DNA from 4 places in the Bradyrhizobium sp. Mp27 genome. Region 4 is predicted to be linked to each of the others. Evidence: predicted binding sites of a transcription regulator. Region 4 holds the regulator's gene; each other region holds the start of a gene.
The links. The regulator PhoB, encoded in region 4, activates phosphate uptake and scavenging genes when phosphate is short. The targets are predictions, from matches to a motif close to TGTCATNNANCTGTCAT.

Region 1 (4,831 bases), on a different contig from region 4:
AATGCGGGCAGATCCACCCATACCGCCAAGTTCAGACCGTGGAAGCTGATCTGGTACTGCGCGTTCCCCGACAAGTACAAAGCGCTCGAATTTGAGAAGTACCTGAAGTCCCACTCCGGCCGCGCCTTCACGAAGAAGCGGCTGTCCTAGCCTCTAGCGCCCCCCCTACTCCCCGATCACCGCATTCAACCGATCCCGCAGCGCCACGATCTCGTCCTTCATCGCGACCAGCTCCGACACCGAGCAGTCCGACGCCGCCAGGATCGATTGCGGCACGGCGCGCGCTTTTTCCTTCAAGGCGTGGCCCTGCGGGGTCAGCGCGATCAGCACCTGGCGTTCGTCCTCGCGCGAGCGCGTGCGCCTGACGAGGTGGGCGGCCTCGAGGCGCTTGAGCAGCGGCGTCAGCGTGCCCGAATCCAGGAACAGCTTTTCGCCGATGTCCTTGACCGGCACGTCGTCGCGCTCCCACAGCACCAGCATCACCAGATATTGCGGGTAAGTCAGGCCGAGCCGGTCGAGCAGCGGCTTGTAGACGCGGTTGAAGGCATGCGCGGCCGAATAGACCGCGAAGCAGATCTGATTGTCGAGGCGCTGCGGGTCCAGCGCCGATAATTTCCGGGGCATCGAGAATCTCACGCGGTTTCCTCCATTCTGGGACCGGGCGGCCGTACATTCAATTGCGAACAATTAAATGTGAGGCATGCAGATTTCAATTGCGTGCAATCTAATTGTTTGCGATGTAGGTTCCACCCCAACCGGAAGACCTGAGGAGACGAAAATGTCGGTAAACGTCCTGTACAAGACCAGCGCCAAAGCCACCGGCGGCCGCGACGGCCATGCGGCGACCCTCGACGGCGCGCTCGACGTCAAGCTCACCACCCCGAAGGAACTCGGCGGCGGAGGCGGCGCCGGCAACAATCCCGAGCAGCTGTTTGCGGCCGGCTATGCCGCCTGCTTCATCGGCGCGATGAAGTTCGTGGCCTCGCAGGGCGGCCCCAAGGTTCCGGCTGACGCCTCGGTCACCTCCACCGTCGGCATCGGCCCGCGCTCGGCCGGCGGCTTCGGTCTCGACATCGACCTCGCCGTCTCGCTGCCGGGCCTCGCCCGCGCGGAAGCCGAGGCGCTGGTCGAGAAGGCCCACCAGGTGTGCCCCTACTCCAATGCCACGCGCGGCAATGTCGACGTTCGCCTGACGGTCGTCTGATCAAACGGCGGATTGGCTGGCCCGAGATCCCCCTCGGGCCGGCCGCTTCCGCCTGATTTGCCACGTTGCGGGATGGCGCGGCGGCGGCGCATGCGGCCCTACGCAGCAAGCCATTGCTGGCGCAAAAAAACCTCGCTAGGCCTGTGATCAATGATCGACACAGGGGAAGCGAAGGCATGACTGAAGCCGTTTTGGGCGCAATGAGCGGACTGCGCGTCATCGATCTCACGCGCGTGCTTGGCGGTCCCTACTGCACCCAGATCCTCGCCGACCACGGCGCCGACGTGATCAAGGTCGAGCCGCCCGCCGGCGACGAGGTGCGCGACTGGGGCCCTCCGTTCCACGAGGAAGACGCGGCCTATTTCATCGGCATCAACCGCAACAAGCGCTCGATCGGCCTCGACCTCGCCTCCGAGGGCGGCCGTGTCGTGCTGCTGAAGATGCTGGAGACCGCCGACGTCCTGATCGAGAATTTCAAGCCGGGCACGCTGGAGAAATGGGGCATCGGCAACGATGTGCTCAGCAAGAAATTCCCGCGCCTCGTGCATTGCCGGATCTGCGGCTTCGGCGCCGACGGACCGCGCGGCGGCAATCCCGGCTATGACGCCATTATCCAGGCCATGACCGGCATGATCGCGGCGACCGGTTCGCCCGAGAGCGGTCCGATGCGGATCGGCGTGCCGCTGGTCGACATCACCACCGGCCTCTATGCGGCGATCGGCATCCTAATGGCGCTGTCGGAGCGGCAGCGCTCGGGCCAGGGCCAGTTCCTGGAGACGACGCTGTACGAGACCGGCCTTGCCATCATGCATCCGCACACCGCGAATTATTTCATGCACGGCAAGCCGCCGTCGCTCACCGGCAACGAGCATCCCAACCTCGTGCCTTACGCGATCTTCCCGACCAGGACCGACGACATTTTCATCGGTGTCGGCAATGACGGCACCTTCCGCAAGCTCGCCAAGGAGATCGGCAAGCCCGAGCTCGGCACCGATCCGCGCTTTGCCTGCAACAAGGACCGCATCGCCAATCGCGAGGCGCTGCGCGCCGAGCTTGCCGCCGTGTTCAGCCAGCACGAGGCCGAGCCGCTGTGCAATCGCCTGCTCGCCGCCGGCCTGCCCGCAGGCCCCGTGCAGAAGATCGACCAGGCCTTGACCAACGCGCACACGATCGCCCGCGGCGATGTCATTGAGAAGGACTGGTACAAGGGCGTGGCCTCGCCGATCCGGCTCGATCGCAGCAAGCCGAGCCTGCGCCGCCTGCCGCCGAAATTCAGCCAGCACTCCCAGGAGGTGCTGGGCGAGTTCGGCTACTCCAAATCGGAGATCGACGCGATGGTCGAAAAGGGCACCGTCTGCGGCCCCGAGCGCAAGCGCTAAACGCCCTCGCCGCCTCACCCGAGCAAATGCCGCACTGCGGCGCGGGCACGCATGTGCACCGCGAACGGAGGAGGCTGCGCGCTCGGCATTCGCCTATTTGACGGCTTCCCTTTTGGCCGCGCTTGCTGCTTTCGTTTCTCCCGCTTACACAGTCATGTGAACGTCATATGGCGCTGCTAGCGCAAGCGCTTCTTTTTGACGGCCAAGGGAGGTTTACTTGATGGCTCTTCGACACTTTGGGGCGGCTGCCGCAGTTGCAATCACGATCGGCATGGGCGCATCGCCGGCCTTGGCCGTGACCGAAATCCAGTGGTGGCACGCGATGACCGGCGCCAACAACGACGTCATCGTCAAGCTCGCCACCGACTTCAACGCCTCGCAGACCGACTACAAGGTGATCCCGACCTACAAGGGCAACTATCCCGATACGATGAACGCCGGCATCGCGGCGTTCCGCGCCGGCAACGCCCCGCACATCATGCAGGTGTTCGAAGTTGGCACCGCGACCATGATGGCCGCCACCGGCGCCGTAAAGCCCGTCTACAAGCTGATGGCCGAGGCCGGCGAGAAGTTCGACCCCAAGATCTACCTGCCCGCCATCACCGGCTACTATTCGACCTCGAAGGGCGAGATGCTGTCCTTCCCGTTCAATTCGTCGTCGACCGTCATGTGGGTCAACCTCGACGAGCTCAAGAAGGCGAACGTCGAGATCCCGAAGACCTGGCCCGAAACGTTCGAGGCCGCCAAGAAGCTGAAGGCTGCGGGTCATGACACCTGCGGCTTCTCCGGCTCCTGGGTCACCTGGGTCAATCTCGAGCAGCTCTCCGCCTGGCACAACGTGCCGCTCGCCAGCAAGGCCAACGGCCTCGACGGTTTCGACACCGTGCTGGAGTTCAACGGCCCGCTTCAGGTCAAGCATCTCGAAACCCTGGTCGAGCTGCAGAAGACCAAGACTTACGACTATGCCGGCCGCACCAACACCGGCGAAGGCCGCTTCACCTCCGGCGAATGCCCGATCTACCTGACCTCGTCGGCGTTCTTCGGCAACGTCAAAGCGCAGGCCAAGTTCAACTTCACCGCCGTGCCGATGCCTTACTATCCGGACGCCAAGGGCGCGCCGCAGAACTCGATCATCGGCGGCGCCTCGCTCTGGGTCATGGGCGGCAAGTCGGCCGAGGAATACAAGGGCGTCGCGAAATTCCTGACCTTCCTCTCGGACACCGATCGCCAAGTCTACATCCACAAGGCCTCGGGCTATCTGCCGATCACCAAGGCGGCCTACGCCAAGGCGAAGGAAGAAGGTTTCTACAAGGATCAGCCCTATCTCGAGACCCCGCTGCTCGAGCTGACCAACAAGGAGCCGACCGAGAATTCGCGCGGCTTGCGTCTCGGTAACATGGTTCAGCTCCGTGACGTCTGGTCGGAAGAGATCGAGCAGGCGCTGGCCGGCAAGAAGACCGCCAAGCAGGCGCTCGACGCCGCCGTCGAGCGCGGCAACACGATGCTGCGTCAGTTCGAAAAGACCGCCGTCAAGTAAGGCGATGAGCGGCAGGCCGGTAAGCCGGCCTGCCGCTCAGCTGACATCATGCAAAAGCAAGCCATTTTCCAATCAAAGCTATTGCCCTACGCGCTGGTTGCGCCGCAGCTCGCGATCGTCCTGATATTTTTCTACTGGCCGGCCGCGCAGGCGGTGATCCAATCCTTCCTGCTCCAGGACGCCTTCGGTCTGTCGACAAGCTTCGTCTGGTTCGAGAATTATCAGGACCTGTTCAAGGACCCGGCCTATTTTGAGGCGGTTGTCCGTACGTTCGTCTTTTCGTTCGCCATCGCCGTGTCGTCGCTGTCGTTCGCGCTGCTGCTCGCCGTGATGGCGGACAAGCCGCTGCGCGGCTCAATGCTCTACCGCACGCTGCTGATCTGGCCCTATGCGGTGGCGCCGCCCGTGGTCGGCGTGCTCTGGATCTTCATGCTGCATCCCTCGCTTGGCGTGCTGTCGCGCTATCTGCGCAACCTGGGCGTCGACTGGAATCCGCTTCTCGACGGCAACCAGGCGGCTGGGCTGATCATCCTCGCCGCGGCGTGGAAGCAGATCTCCTATAATTTCCTGTTCTTCCTCGCCGGCCTGCAAGCCATCCCCCGAAGCGTGTTCGAGGCCGCCGCGATCGACGGCGCCCGTCCGATGCGCCGGTTCTGGACCGTGACCTTCCCGCTGCTGTCGCCCACGATCTTCTTCCTGCTGGTCGTCAAC
Region 2 (4,831 bases), on a different contig from region 4:
CCGCCCGGTCATAGGCGGCGTTCAACGCAGCCAGCTGCTGCTCGGGGAGGATCGAAACCGCGACGGTCATCTGGCCAGGAAAGGTGGTCGATCAAAGAGAAAGAGCCGGGTCCATCGACCCGGCTCCAGTGCTATCGTCCTGAAACTCAGGACGCCTTCTTCTTACGCAGTGCATCGACGAACTTGATCAGCTCGATCGTGCCATCCCAATCCTTGGTGGTGGCGGGATGAAAACCCTTCTTCTGGCCGTCGGAGAGGCGGTCGAACGCGGCCTTGTCCTTGGACGGCGCGTCGAAGAACGCCTTGGCGATGGCGGCCTTCGCGTCTTCCGGCAGGTCGGCATTGTAGGCGTAGGGACCGTTGATGATCGGCGCCGACTTGTGGATGATGCGGAAGTCGTCCTTCTTCATCGCCGAGCCGTCGGCATTCTTCAGCATGTTCTTAGTCAGCATCTGCGCCAGCGTGGAATCGTCGTCGCTGGTCCACTGGTTGGCGGCGACGTCGACGGTGCCCTGGGCCAGAGCGAGGATCGCGTTCTCGTGGCTGCCGGTGAAGACCACCTTGCTGAAATAGGTGTCGGCATCCGGGATGCCCATCTTGTCGAGCTCGAAGCGCGGCACGTTGTTGCCGGAGGTCGAGTTCGGGTCGACCAGGCCGAGGTTCTTGCCCTTGAGGTCATCGACCTTCTTGTACGCGCTGCTCGCCTTGACGAAGAACACCGAATAGTAGCCGGTCGAGCCGTCGGCGTTGATGTCGTTGGCGAAGGCGTCGGTCTTGACGCCGGTCAGGCGGGCGCGCGCGAACGAGGCCGAGCCGTAGCTGGCGATGTGGATGTTGCCGGCGCGCTGGCCCTCGATGACCGCGGCGTAGTCGTTGGCGATACGCAGCGTGACCTTCACGCCCAGTTCCTTGGAGAGGTAGCTCACGAACGGCGCCCAGCGCTCGGTGACGCCGGAGGCGTTCTCGGCCGGAACGACCGCGAAGGTCAGCTCCGGATATTTGGCTTTCCAGTCTTCGGCGAAGGCGGAAGCCGTGAAGGCGAGCACGGCGGCGCCGGCAAGAACGAGTCTGCGAGTGATCATGATACCCTCTTCATCGGTTGGGGTCGGTTGACGCGAAACTTATCAGCAGGACGTGACAGCGTTGTGCCGCTCAGGCCGCCGCGGCCGTTCCGAGCGCCGGCACGCCCTCGGGCACCGGTGCAGATGCACCGCCCATGACGTCGGCGGCTTCGAGATCGTAGAGTTCACGCGCGACGTGGTCGGTGAGCTCGGACGGCACGCCGTCGAACACCACGCGGCCCTGCGCCATGCCGATCAGGCGATCGCAATAGCTGCGGGCGAGATCGAGCGAATGCAGATTGCACAGCACGGTGATGCCGAAGTGTTTGTTAATGCGCAGCAGCGCATCCATCACGATCTTGGTGTTGCGCGGGTCGAGCGAGGCAATCGGCTCGTCGGCGAGGATGATGTCGGGTTGCTGCACCAGTGCGCGCGCGATCGCAACACGCTGCTGCTGGCCGCCGGAGAGCTGGTCGGCGCGCTGGGCGGCGAGTGAGGCGATATCGAACTGTTCGAGCGCCGACATCGCCAGCGCCTTGTCGTGCTCGGGCCAGGTCTGCGTCAGCGAGCGCCAGGCCGGCATCGTCGCGAGGCGCCCCATCAGCACGTTGGTCAGCACATCGAGCCGGCCGACCAGGTTGAACTGCTGGAAAATCATCGCCGAGCGCGCCCGCCACTGCCGCAATTCCTTGCCGCGCAACGCCGTGACGTCGAGGCCGTCGAACAGGATGCGGCCCTGCGTCGGCGTCGCCAAGCGATTGATCATGCGCAGCATGGTCGACTTGCCGGCGCCGGAGCGCCCGATCACACCGACGAAGCCGCCGGGGGAGATTTGAAACGAAGCGTCGTCCACCGCGGCTTTTGCGCCGAAGCGGCACGTCAGACCTTCAACCACCAGCATAGAGGGCTCCAGAGTAGCTCGAAGCCACCGCTAACGCTGGCGCTTGACACTTGTGTGACACCGGCGTTGCGGTGCGGCGATCCTACACACCTCTTCCCCTGTCATCGCATCGTCATGACATTGTCATCAGGCCGCTCGAAGAGGTACGCCCGCCCTCGACCTATCGGATGCAGCATGGCCGGCAAAACGCTCTCGGTTCAACCGACCATCGACCCTTCGGCGAAGCTGCATGAGACCAGGCTCGGCACCTATACCGAAGTCGGCGCGCGCACGATTCTCACTGAAGTCACGATGGGCGATTACTCCTATGTCGTGAACGACGCCCAGATCACCTACACCACGATCGGAAAATTCTGCTCGATCGCGGCGATGACCCGCATCAATCCCGGCAATCATCCGATGCATCGCGCCACGCAGGCGCATTTCACCTATCGTTCCAGCGCCTACTTCGAGCGCGAGAGCGACGACACCGAGTTCTTCGACTGGCGGCGCCAGCATCACGTCCATATCGGCCATGACGTCTGGATCGGCCACGGCGCGATCGTGCTGCCCGGCCGCAACATCGGCACCGGCGCGGTGGTCGCGGCCGGCGCCATCGTCACCAAGGACGTGCCGGCCTACACCATCGTCGCCGGCAATCCGGCGCGCATCGTGCGGCGGCGGTTCTCGGAAGACGTCGCCGGACGGTTGGCGCGGCTTGCCTGGTGGGACTGGGATCACGACAAATTGCGTGAAGCACTGCCCGATTTCCGCAAGCTCGGGATTGAAGATTTCCTCTCGGCATATGAAGCACGGGCAAGCTCCCTCACCCGTTCCCCTGCCAGCAAACGAAGCGCGATCGCGTGACAGACATCTTCCTTGAGGGCGGCCGGGCCCTGATCGGATCCGAGCTCGTCGAAACTTCCATTCTCGTGTCCGGCGCGGACATTGCGCGGGTCGATGCCTCTCGCGGCCGTGCGCGGCTGGCGATCGATGCGCGCAACCTGCTGGTATTGCCCGGCATCGTCGATCTGCACGGCGATGCCTTCGAGCGGCAGATGATGCCGCGCGCCGGCGTCGACTTCCCGATCGACGTCGCGCTCGCCGACAGTGACCGCCAGGCGATCAGCAACGGCATCACCACGGTGTTTCACGCCACGACCTGCTCGTGGGAGCCGGGCCTGCGCAGCGCCGGCAATGCGCGCGCCCTGATGGAGGCGATCGAGCGGCAGCGCCCGCAATTCGCCGCCGACACCCGTTTCCACCTGCGGCACGAGACCTACAATCTCGATGCCGAGACCGAGATCGGCCAGTGGCTCGCCGAGGGCCGCGTCGACCTGTTCGCCTTCAACGACCACATGGACGGCACCGTTGCCGACATGGCCAAGCCGCGCAAGCGCAACCGCATGGTGGAGCGCACCGGCCTCTCGGGCGAGGAGTTCGACCGGCTGGTGGAGCGTGTGCTTTCGCGCGCCAGTGAAGTGCCGGCTTCCGTGGCGCGGCTCGCCGCAACTGCTCGCGCGGCCGAGGTGCGGATGCTCTCGCATGACGATGCAACGCCGGCGATGCGACAGCAGTTTCGCGAGCTGGGCGCTGACATCGCGGAGTTTCCGATCAACGAGGAGACCGCGCGCGCGGCCGCGTCCGCGGGCGATGCCATCGTCTACGGTGCGCCGAACGTCGTGCGCGGCGGCAGCCATACCGGCTGGACCCGGGCATCCGACATGATCGCGAAAGGGCTCTGCTCGGTGCTCGCGTCGGACTATTACTATCCCGCACAGCTGCTCGCCGCGTTCCGCCTCGTCGCCGACGGCGTGCTGCCGCTGACCGAGGCCTGGAACCTGGTGTCCGCGGGACCGGCCCGCGCGACCGGCCTTGCCGATCGCGGCGTGCTCGCGGAAGGATGCCGCGCCGACATGCTGCTGATCGACGACAGCGTGCCGCTGCGGCCGCGGCTGATCGCGGTGGTATCAGGCGGAAAGCTCGTGCATCTCACCGATGCGACGCGACTGCTCGCTGCGGCGGCGACGCCGCGCGAGGCTGTTGTTGCCGCCTGAACCGGTTATGCTCGGGCAATGACAGATTTTCCCCGCTACGCGATCTATTTTACCGCCGGCGCCGACAGCGCCCTCACCCGCTTCGGCGCCGAGCTGCTCGGCTACGATGTCTACACCGGCGACGAGGTGCCATTCCCTGCCGACGCATCGCGCGTTGCGCCGGACTGGCGCGACGTCACGGCCGATCCCCGCAAATACGGTTTCCACGGCACGCTGAAGGCGCCGATGGCGCTGGCGCCCGGCAGGACTGAAGCCGAGCTCGTCGCAGCCTGCGCGGCCTTTGCCGGCAAGGCGCGGCCGATCCCGTCGATCCGTCCGGTCGTCGATTCCATCAGCGGCTTCATTGCGGTGATTCCGACCAAGCCGGTGGGTGCGCTCCAACAACTTGCCGCCGATTGCGTCCGCGAATTCGACGACTTCCGTGCTCCCATGACGGCGGAAGACCGCGCGCGGCGCAAGCCCGACAAGCTCACCGAGCGGCAGCGCGACCATCTCGACCGCTGGGGTTACCCTTACGTGATGGAAGAATTCCGCTTCCACATGACGCTGACGGGACGGCTGGATGCGGAACGGCGCGGGCCGATCCTGGAGATGTTGCGCGCGAGGTTTGCGGCGCTCGGTCTCGAGACGCTGGCGATCGACCGGATCGCGCTGTTCAAGCAGGATGATGCCAGGGCGCGCTTCCGCTTTGTCGGCGAGTGGGCGTTGGCGAAGTAGGCCTCAGCGCCAGCTCGCGAGATTGAAGGCGAGCGCCACGGCGCCAACCAGAATGAGGCTGGTCGCCCAGATTGCATCCAGATTGAACCAGCTTCGCGCGACGAACCTCAATCCCA
Region 3 (4,831 bases), on a different contig from region 4:
GAAACACCGGCGCCGGCAGGCAGAGGTCGATCCCACGGGGATGGAACAGGCTAGTGTCGACGCCGCGCGGCCACAGCACGACGTTGTCAAAGCCGCGCTCGCCAAGCTCGCGGGCGAGCGCCGGCGTTGCCGCCATCACGGCACGGCTGGGCGCGTGAAATCGGCGCAGCGCCCGCCAGATCAGGGATTCCGGAACCGGCACGCGGGCGCGGACATATTCGGGAAAGCGGGTGTGGAAGCTGGACGTGAACGGCAGCTTGCGCTGGCGGCAGTAGCGGCGGACCATCAGGCCGATCGGCCCCTCCGTTGCAATGTGGATGCTGTCGGGGCACGCCTCTTCGATCAGCTTCGCGATCCGCGCCGGGCGCGGCATGGCGAGCCGCACGTCGCGGTAGCTCGGCATCGCAAAGGTGCGGAACGATTGCGGCGTCAGGAACGTGAACTCGACACCGAGCCCCTCGGCGGCGTCTGCGAGCTTGGTCAGCGTCCGAACCACACCATTGACTTGCGGGTGCCAGGCGTCGGTCGCGACCAGGATGCGCATCAAGCGGCCCTTGCTGCGACCTGCGGGACCTGTGCCGGCTTCCGCGCCTGATCCGCCCAGGTGATGATCTCGAAATGACCATCGTCATGCTCGACCAGCGCCGTGCAGCTCTCGACCCAGTCGCCGCAATTCATGTAGCGGATGCCGCCCTCGTCGCGGATCACGGCATAGTGGATGTGGCCGCAGATCACGCCGTCGGCGTCGTGACGCCGCGCCTCGGCGGCGAGCGCCTGCTCGAACGCGCCGATATAGTTGACGGCGTTCTTGACCTTCTGCTTGGCCCATTGCGACAGTGACCAATACGGCACTTTGAACATGCGCCGGAAGAAGTTGACGAAGCGATTCATTTGGATCGCGAAGTCATAGGCCTTGTCGCCGAGATGGGCGAGCCAGCGCGCGTTCTGCACCACGAGGTCGAAGATGTCGCCGTGGATGACGAGATAGCGCTTGCCGTCCACGCCGGTGTGGACGGTGTTCTCGACCACGTCGATGCCGCCGAAATGCGTGCCGTAATAGTTGCGCAGGAACTCGTCGTGATTGCCGGGAATGTAGATGACCTTGGCGCCCTTGCGCGCCTTGCGGAGCAGCTTCTGGACCAGGTCGTTATGCGATTGCGGCCAGTGCCAGCTCGATTTCAGCGCCCAGCCGTCGACGATGTCTCCGACGAGATAGATCGTGTCGGCATCGTGGTATCGCAGGAAGTCGAGCAGCAGGTCGGCTTGAGAACCGCGGGCTCCGAGATGAACGTCGGAGATGAACAACGTGCGAAAGCGCCTTTCAGGGCTCTCGTCACTCACATCGTAACTTCCCATGCGACAGCCTGTAACAATATCCCGTGACAGGGGGATGACCAATGAACCTTTGAGGCACCCTCGGATACGAATCAAACCTCGCCTCGCCCGTCCCGCGAATATCAGTCGCATGCGACAATCAGGCGACATGACGCCGCAACGGCCTCCGCAAGACCCCCGAACCGATGGCTGATCAGGTTAACGGCAGCGGTCCCGCGCGCCGCTGGCGGCCCGGATCAGTAAAATTTGTGGAAATGATGGACCGGCCCGTGGCCGTGGCCGACGCTGAAGCGGTCGGCGGCCGCGATCGCTGCGCTGATCCAGGCCTTGGCGTTCCGCACGGCGCGCTCGAGATCCTCGCCCCTGGCAAGCCCCGCCGCGACGGCCGAGGACAGCGAGCACCCCGTGCCGTGGGTGTTGCGGGTGGCGACGCGCGGCGCCGCAAGCGCGATCGTGTTCTCGGCCTCGACGAGATAGTCGATGCTTTCGGCGCCCTTGCCGTGCCCGCCCTTGATCAGGACCGCGCGGCAGCCCAGCGCCAGCAGCCGGCGTCCCTGGCTCTCGATCTCGGCCTCGCGTGTCGCGACGGGCTCGTCGAGCAGAGCCGCGGCCTCGGGCAGATTAGGCGTGATCACCGACGCCAGCGGCATCAGTTTCTTGCGCAGGGCTTCCACCGCCTCCGCGGCGAGCAGGCGATCGCCGGAGGTTGCGACCATCACGGGATCGAGCACGATATGCTCGGGCTTCCAGCGCGACAGCGCCGCTGCGATCGCATCGATGCTGGCGGCCTGCGCCACCATGCCGATCTTCACCGCGCCGACCTCGAGATCGGAAAACACGGCATCGATCTGCGCGGTGACGAAGTCGGCGGGCACCGCGTGGATGCCGGTGACGCCGCGCGTGTTCTGCGCGGTCAGGGCCGTGATCGCGGAGGCGCCATAGACGCCGAGCGCGGCAAAGGTCTTCAGGTCGGCCTGGATGCCGGCGCCGCCGCTCGAATCGGAGCCGGCGATGGTGAGCGCCACGGGCGTCGTCATGGGGCGATTTTCCGCTTCCTCGGGACCATGGTCCGTCCTAGCGCGCATGCCGGGGGGCGGCAAGTTCGCTTGCGCCCGAGGGCAGCAAGTTTGCTTGCTAAATCCGGCCGGTTTTGGCCTATTAGAGCGTTTTCGAGCGAAGTGGATACCGGTTCGCGTGAAGAAAACGCGTCAAAACTAGAATCTAGAGCCCCGTTCCGATTTCATCGGAGCGGAAATGGCTCTAGCCGCCAGATATGCCTTCGGAGTGACTGCAATGGTTCCTTTTTTCGTCCAGATCAAATGCAAGCTCGGCCAGTCCTACACGGTCGCCAACGCGCTTGCCGAAGCCGAGATCGCCTCCGAGATCTACTCCACGGCCGGCCATTACGATTTGCTGGTGAAGTTCTACGTCGACAAGGACACCGACATCGGCCACTTCATCAACGAGAAGGTGCAGGTGCTGCCGGGCATCCAGGACACCCTCACCATCATCACCTTCAAGGCGTTTGGCGCAAGCTAGGGTTTGCACTCACAGCGGGCCGGATGGGAAGTCCGCTTCCGAGACAGCGCAGCGGACCAATTGTGCTCAAAGTGAGTTCTTCGGATTTTAGCCATCGCACACATCATCCAGCGCTCGACACCCTCTCGCGCTGGCAAGGCTCAACGCGCTTCATCGATGACGACCGCGTCGAACTCCACAACAATACGGTCGAACGATTAATCCGCGGCATCGACCCGCTTGCCTATCTCAACGACGTCCTGACGAGAATCGTCAACGAACATCCAAGTCGCGACATCGACCAGCTACTGCCCTGGGCCTATCGCGAGCAATCCCTCAAAGCCGCGGCCTGAGAACGACGCTTCGCGAACAGGCCGTCGCGCCAATGTCCGGTCAAAAAACGGATAGTCTCCAAGTGGTTGGGGCCTTTGCATCGTAGCCCACGCGCTTAGGTCCGCGGAGGAACAATTCGGCGGCCCGATCGCTTGCACCTATGCCGCGCGCAAAGTGTGAAATATTTCATTGAACATACAACCCTGGAATGCTCTTTTCGCACGGATCGTGAGCGCCGGGGGCCGGCAATGCCCAAAGGACCGCTTGTTTCGATAGCAGTGGCTGTCTGGGTGCTTTGCACAGGCGGCTTAGCTTGGGCGGTTCGCCCAGCAGCGATAGACCCCGCTGCCATCCTCCGTAACCAAGTCGACAAGATTGGTCCGGGTTCAGTTGTCTTTAATCCTCCGACGGAAATGACGGTCGGCTATCAGGAGCCAATAACCGTCCGGCCGCACCAACGTCATGGCGTGGCTCAAACTGAACAGATCGAGGTTGGCAGCTTCATGCGGGCTCGCCTATTCGGTGAAGGATTCACGGCAACAACGAGTAGCGATGACGCGCAAGCCGCGTGGCTTTATGCTGAGCTTCCAGCGAAGTCGGGCGACCAGACCGGTGCACCGCGCGACAAAATGTATCTCTTCGTTTCGCGAGTTCTGGGCAGCACGGAGGAGGTCTGGCAGGCAATCTTCGCATCCGATCGCCTAACTTATCGGCCACCCCGTCTCGTCCTGTACACAAGCGCCACCTACGCGGCCTGCGGATTAGCCGAGAAAATCATGGGACCATTCTATTGTCCTGATGATCAGAAAGTCTACCTCGACCTTTCGTTCTTCCAAGAGATGCAGACTGACCTTCACGCCTGCGATTCGAGCGGCGCCGACTGTCAACTTCCTCAGGCCTATGTGATAGCCCACGAAATCGGACACCACGTTCAGAACTTGCTGGGAATTATGCCAAAAGTGCGCGAGCTTCAAGGGAGCATGGAAACGGAGGCGGAGAGAAACCGGTTACAAGTTCTTCTCGAGTTGCAGGCCGATTGTCTCGCCGGCATTTGGGCGCGTAAAATTAAAGAGAAAGCGAAGATCAACGCGAGCGACATAGCAGCGGCAATTCGCACGACAGAAGCACTAGGCAATGACACCCTGCAGAAAAGTGCCTTGGGGTACGTAGTGCCTGACTCGTTCACTCATGGCAGCGCTGCGCAGCGCCATCATTGGTTCGATGTCGGTTACGCAACCGGATTGGTGAAGAGCTGCAACACCTTTGCTGGAGCGCGGCAATGAGGCCCGGCCTTCCCAACTCTCAACAGCCGATGTCCGACGACGACTGCATACTACCGAGCGGGGCCGCTGGGGAGCCCCCACTGGACGAAGAGAAACTCCGCGATGAACGCCTGCTCGGTCTCTTGCATTTTCATTTTGAGGGGAGTGCCGTGCCCCAGCATTGGTTGAAATACTTGGCTGTTTGGTCAATTGCTTTCGCAACGAGCTTCGGGAGCAGCTACGCGCAACCGATCGTCGCCGAGCGAGACGTCCTTCAAATTTGCGAAGCGTTTTCGCGGAAGGCCCCAGAGCGAATGCCGGCAATTGTCCAGCCGGAAGCTGCCAAAAATTTCGTTGGGAGATACGTTCGCTTTTCGGACCGG
Region 4 (4,831 bases):
GGTCGAGGAGCTGATCCAGGAGCTGTCCGAGAACTACACGATCGCGATCGTCACCCACAACATGCAGCAGGCGGCGCGCGTCTCCGACAAGACCGCCTTCATGTATCTCGGCGAGCTGATCGAGTTCGACGACACCAGCAAGATCTTCACGTCGCCGACCGACCGGCGCACGCAGGATTACATCACCGGCCGGTTCGGCTGAGGAGACGGAACATGGGTTCTGAACATACCGCAAAGGCCTTCGACACCGACCTCCAGGAGCTCACGCGCCTAGTCGCCGAGATGGGCGGCATCGCCGAGCGCATGATCGTCGATTCCGTCGACGCGCTGATCCGCCGCGACGTCGCGCTCGGCCAGCGCGTCGTCACCATCGACACCGAGCTCGACGCGCTCCAGAAGAAGATCGAGGAGCGCGCCGTGCTCACCATCGCGCGCCGCCAGCCGATGGCGGTGGATCTGCGCGAGATCGTCGGCGCCATGCGCGTCGCGACCGATCTCGAGCGGATCGGCGACCTCGCCAAGAACATGGGCAAGCGCGTCGCGGCGCTGGAGACGGATTTTCATCCGCTCAAGCTGTTCCGCGGCCTGGAGCACATGACCGACCTCGTGCAGCAGCAGGTCAAGTCGGTGCTGGACGCCTATGCCGCGCACGATCTGCCGGCGGCGATGGCGGTGTGGAAGGGCGACGAGGAAGTCGACGCCATCTGCACCTCGCTGTTCCGCGAGCTGCTCACCTACATGATGGAGGATCCGCGCAACATCTCGTTCTGCATCCATCTGATGTTCTGCGCCAAGAACATCGAGCGCATCGGTGACCACGCCACCAACATCGCCGAGACCGTGTTCTACATGATCGAGGGCCAGGCGATCACCGACAAGCGGCCGAAGGGCGACATGACGACCTTCGCCACGACGGTCCCGAACACTTAAGGAGCTACGACACCATGGGCGCACGCATTATGGTGGTTGAGGACGAGGAAGCTCTCACCGAGCTTCTCCGCTACAACCTCGAAGGCGACGGCTATGACGTCGAGACGGTGATGCGCGGCGACGATGCCGACACCCGCCTCAAGGAGCATATCCCCGATTTGATCGTGCTCGACTGGATGCTGCCGGGCCTCTCCGGCATCGAGCTGTGCCGGCGGCTGCGCACCCGGCCCGAGACCAAGCAGCTCCCGATCATCATGCTCACCGCGCGCGGCGAGGAGAGCGAGCGGGTGCGGGGTCTTGCGACCGGCGCCGACGACTACATCGTCAAGCCGTTCTCGGTGCCGGAGCTGCTGGCACGCGTGAAGGGCCTGCTCAGGCGCGCCAGCCCGGAGCGGCTCGCCACGGTGCTCGCCTATGGCGACATCGAGCTCGACCGCGACAAGCGCCGCGTGGCGCGCTCGGGCCGGCCGATCGATCTCGGCCCGACCGAATATCGCCTGCTGGAGTTCTTTCTCGAGCATCCCGGCCGCGTGTTCTCGCGCGAGCAGCTGCTCGACAGCGTCTGGGGCCGTGACATCTACATCGACGAGCGCACCGTCGACGTCCATATCGGCCGCCTACGCAAGCTGCTCAATCTCGGCCGCGAGCAGGACCCGATCCGCACCGTCCGCGGCGCGGGCTACGCACTGGACGATCGCTTTGCGAAGGCGGAGCAGGCGTAAGGGGTTGCTGTGGCAGACGTGATTTAGCGGGCTGCCACAGCATCCTCGATGTCGTCCCTGCGTTCGCAGGGACCCATAACCACAGGGAGTGGTTTGGCGACGACTCGGAGTGATCATCCCGCGCAATAACTACGCGCCGGGATTATGGGTCCCTGCGTTCGCAGGGACGACACCGAGTGAGTTGAGCCGTCATCGCGTGACGGCGCCGTCTTCGTAGTCAGCTAATCCGATACCTCAGCGCGGACCAGGCTTCGCCGGCGCGCGCCGGCGATCCGCCGCGGGCTGATACGCCACGCGCGAGTGCTGGGCGCAGTAGGGCAGGCCGGAGAGCGCCTTGCCGCCGCAGAAGAAGAAATCCGGGCTCGAGGGATCGCCGACCGGCCAGTGGCAGGTGGCCTCGTTCAGCTCCAGCAGCGACAGCCGCTGGCTCATAGGCACGACGTTGTCGTAGGTGACCGGTTCGGCCTCGACCTCGACTTCGAAGGCTTGCGCCAGCGCGGTGTTGCCGCGTGCGATCGGGCGGGTCACCCGCATCATGTGCTGGGCGGGGCGCGCCTTGCGCGGCCGCGGCGCTGCCGATGAAGGGCTCTTGGCGCGGCCCGACAGGCCGAGCCGGTGCACTTTGCCGATCACGGCATTGCGGGTCACATTGCCGAGTTCAGCGGCGATCTGGCTGGCCGAAAGTCCGGCCTCCCAGAGCTTTTTCAGCTGCTCGACGCGATCATCCGACCAGGTCAAAACGGTCATTGCACCCTTTCCTTCGCCGGCGCCTGCCATCCTGGCGGCCGCACGGCGAATGCCTAAGCTTCGAAAAACCCGTGCCGCCAGAATCCCTTAAGGCTCGCCGGGCGCACCAGATGCGCCCGAACGCTTACGCCGGTACATGAGGACTTAGAGGATCAGAACTGCTGCACGAGATGTCGTATCTGACAAGCCAAACGCTACAATATGGCGTGACTCACGCGCAAGAGTCCGCCGACTCGCTTCCACATGTTCCGTGGCGGAAACACGCAAAATCGCCACCGCAAGACTACGGATTCTGCGTTTCGTGAGGCTTTCCGGGCGGCATTGACACCGGTTTCACCAAGCATAAGATAGTGATACGTGCCGCCCTTAAAAGGCGGCACGTTTCGTTTTCCGGGCCGGTCAATGGTGCGTTGCGCAATGCACGCTCACACCGTCCGCAACATTCAAGTGATCGTCATGACTAACAGCGCAGCGCCGCATTTGCTCCCCGTTTTCGCCAGGGCCGACCTCGGTTTCGAGCGCGGCGAAGGCTGCTGGCTGATTGCGACAAATGGCGATCGCTATCTCGATTTCACCTCGGGCGTGGCGGTGAATGCGCTCGGCCATGCTCATCCTGCGTTGGTCAAGGCGTTGCAGGAGCAGGCCACCAAGCTCTGGCACATGTCGAACCTGTTCCAGAGCCCGGACGGCGAGAAGCTTGCCGCGCGTCTGTGCAACGAAAGCTTCGCGGACTTCGTGTTCTTCTGCAATTCCGGCGCCGAAGCGCTGGAAGGTGTGATCAAGCTGGTCCGCCATCATCACTTCTCCAAGGGTCATCCGGAACGTTATCGCATCATCACCTTCGAAGGCGCCTTCCACGGCCGCACGCTGGCAACGCTCGCCGCGACCGGTTCGGCAAAATATCTCGAAGGGTTTGGCCCGCCGATGGACGGCTTCGACCAGGTCCCGCATGGCGATATCGAAGCCATCAAGAAGGCGATCGGTCCGCAGACCGCCGGCATCCTGATCGAGCCGATCCAGGGCGAGGGCGGCGTGCGTTCGGCAACGCCCGCCTTCCTGCGGGCGTTGCGCCAGCTCTGCGACGAGAAGGGCCTGCTGCTCGCGTTCGACGAGGTGCAGACCGGCATGGGCCGCACCGGCGATCTGTTCGCGCATCGCCGCACCGGCGTCACGCCTGACGTGATGTCGCTGGCCAAAGCGCTCGGTGGCGGCTTCCCGATCGGCGCGGTGCTGGCGACCGCGGACGCGGCTGCCGGCATGGGGCCCGGCTCGCACGGCTCGACCTTCGGCGGCAATCCGCTCGCGATCTCGGCTGCCAACGCCGTGCTCGACGTCATGCTCAAGCCCGGCTTCTTCGACCACGTGCAGAAGATGTCGCTGCTGCTCAAGCAGAAGCTTGCCTCCGTGATCGATCGTTATCCCGACATCGTCAGCGAAGTGCGCGGCGAAGGCCTTCTGATCGGCATCAAGGCCGTGGTGCCGTCAGGTGATCTCGGCGCGGCATTGCGCAACGAAAAATTGCTCACGGTCGGCGCCGGCGACAATGTCGTGCGCTTCCTGCCGCCCTTGATCGTCACCGAAGCCGAGATCGAGGACAGCGTCGGACGGCTCGAGCGTGCCTGCGCCGCGATCTCGTCCAGTCAGACCAAGCGGGCGGCAAGCTGATGAGCAAGTCCCCGAAGCACTTTCTGGATATCAACGAGCTCCCGTTGTCGGAGCTCAAGAGCATGCTCGCGGCCTCCTCCGCCATGAAGGCGAAGCAGAAAGCGCACCAGCCGGTGAAGCCGCTGGAAGGCAAGACGCTGGCGATGATCTTCGAGCGTCCCTCCACCCGCACCCGCGTCTCGTTCGATGTCGCCATGCGCCAGCTCGGTGGCGAGCCCATCATGCTGACCGGCGCCGAGATGCAGCTCGGCCGCGGCGAGACCATCGCCGACACGGCGCGCGTGCTGTCGCGCTATGTCGACGCCATCATGATCCGCATCCTCAATCACGAGGCCCTGCTGGAGCTGGCGGAATATGCGACGGTGCCTGTCATCAACGGCCTGACACGGCGCTCGCACCCTTGCCAGGTGATGGCCGACCTCATGACCTACGAAGAGCATCGCGGCCCGATCGAGGGCAGGACGGTGGCCTGGACCGGCGACGACAACAACGTGCTGGCGTCCTGGGCGCATGCCGCCGAGCGTTTCAAGTTCAAGCTCAATGTCGCGACGCCGCCGGAGCTTGCGCCGAAAAAGGTGATGCGGGACTTCATCAAGTCCACCGGCGCGCCGATCGTGCTCGGCACCGATCCCGAGGCCGCCGTGAAGGGCGCCGACTGCGTCGTCACCGACACCTGGGTGTCGATGGGCGACAAGGAAGGCGAGCACCGTCACAACGTGCTCAAGCCCTATCAGGTCAATTCGAAGCTGATGTCGCTGGCCAAGCCC

Region 1: the regulator PhoB is predicted to act here: its motif matches at 2,734-2,750, upstream of ugpB (sn-glycerol-3-phosphate ABC transporter substrate-binding protein UgpB).
Region 2: the regulator PhoB is predicted to act here: its motif matches at 2,062-2,078, upstream of phnC (phosphonate ABC transporter ATP-binding protein).
Region 3: the regulator PhoB is predicted to act here: its motif matches at 1,380-1,396, upstream of QJT78_RS31715 (UDP-2,3-diacylglucosamine diphosphatase).

The regions. Positions count from the first base shown of each region.
Region 1 covers NZ_JASAUS010000053.1:4,355-9,185, reverse strand. The annotation lists gene QJT78_RS24985 (GIY-YIG nuclease family protein) at 1-150, shown strand, start outside; gene QJT78_RS24980 (MarR family transcriptional regulator) at 166-624, opposite strand; gene QJT78_RS24975 (organic hydroperoxide resistance protein) at 779-1,204, shown strand; gene QJT78_RS24970 (CaiB/BaiF CoA-transferase family protein) at 1,381-2,583, shown strand; gene ugpB (sn-glycerol-3-phosphate ABC transporter substrate-binding protein UgpB) at 2,804-4,120, shown strand; gene ugpA (sn-glycerol-3-phosphate ABC transporter permease UgpA) at 4,169-4,831, shown strand, end outside.
Region 2 covers NZ_JASAUS010000016.1:1,914-6,744, forward strand. The annotation lists gene phnE (phosphonate ABC transporter, permease protein PhnE) at 1-70, opposite strand, end outside; gene phnD (phosphonate ABC transporter substrate-binding protein) at 147-1,082, opposite strand; gene phnC (phosphonate ABC transporter ATP-binding protein) at 1,153-1,962, opposite strand; gene QJT78_RS11965 (chloramphenicol acetyltransferase) at 2,137-2,808, shown strand; gene QJT78_RS11970 (alpha-D-ribose 1-methylphosphonate 5-triphosphate diphosphatase) at 2,805-3,998, shown strand; gene QJT78_RS11975 (DUF1045 domain-containing protein) at 4,017-4,715, shown strand; gene QJT78_RS11980 (hypothetical protein) at 4,719-4,831, opposite strand, start outside.
Region 3 covers NZ_JASAUS010000082.1:28,939-33,769, reverse strand. The annotation lists gene QJT78_RS31720 (glycosyltransferase family 1 protein) at 1-544, opposite strand, end outside; gene QJT78_RS31715 (UDP-2,3-diacylglucosamine diphosphatase) at 544-1,356, opposite strand; gene thiD (bifunctional hydroxymethylpyrimidine kinase/phosphomethylpyrimidine kinase) at 1,572-2,372, opposite strand; gene QJT78_RS31705 (Lrp/AsnC family transcriptional regulator) at 2,629-2,874, shown strand; partial or broken gene QJT78_RS31700 (transposase domain-containing protein) at 2,997-3,206, shown strand; gene QJT78_RS31695 (neutral zinc metallopeptidase) at 3,435-4,469, shown strand; gene QJT78_RS31690 (alpha/beta fold hydrolase) at 4,466-4,831, shown strand, end outside.
Region 4 covers NZ_JASAUS010000003.1:48,174-53,004, reverse strand. The annotation lists gene pstB (phosphate ABC transporter ATP-binding protein PstB) at 1-202, shown strand, start outside; gene phoU (phosphate signaling complex protein PhoU) at 214-930, shown strand; gene phoB (phosphate regulon transcriptional regulator PhoB) at 945-1,652, shown strand; gene QJT78_RS03195 (GcrA family cell cycle regulator) at 1,887-2,399, opposite strand; gene QJT78_RS03190 (aspartate aminotransferase family protein) at 2,856-4,064, shown strand; gene argF (ornithine carbamoyltransferase) at 4,064-4,831, shown strand, end outside.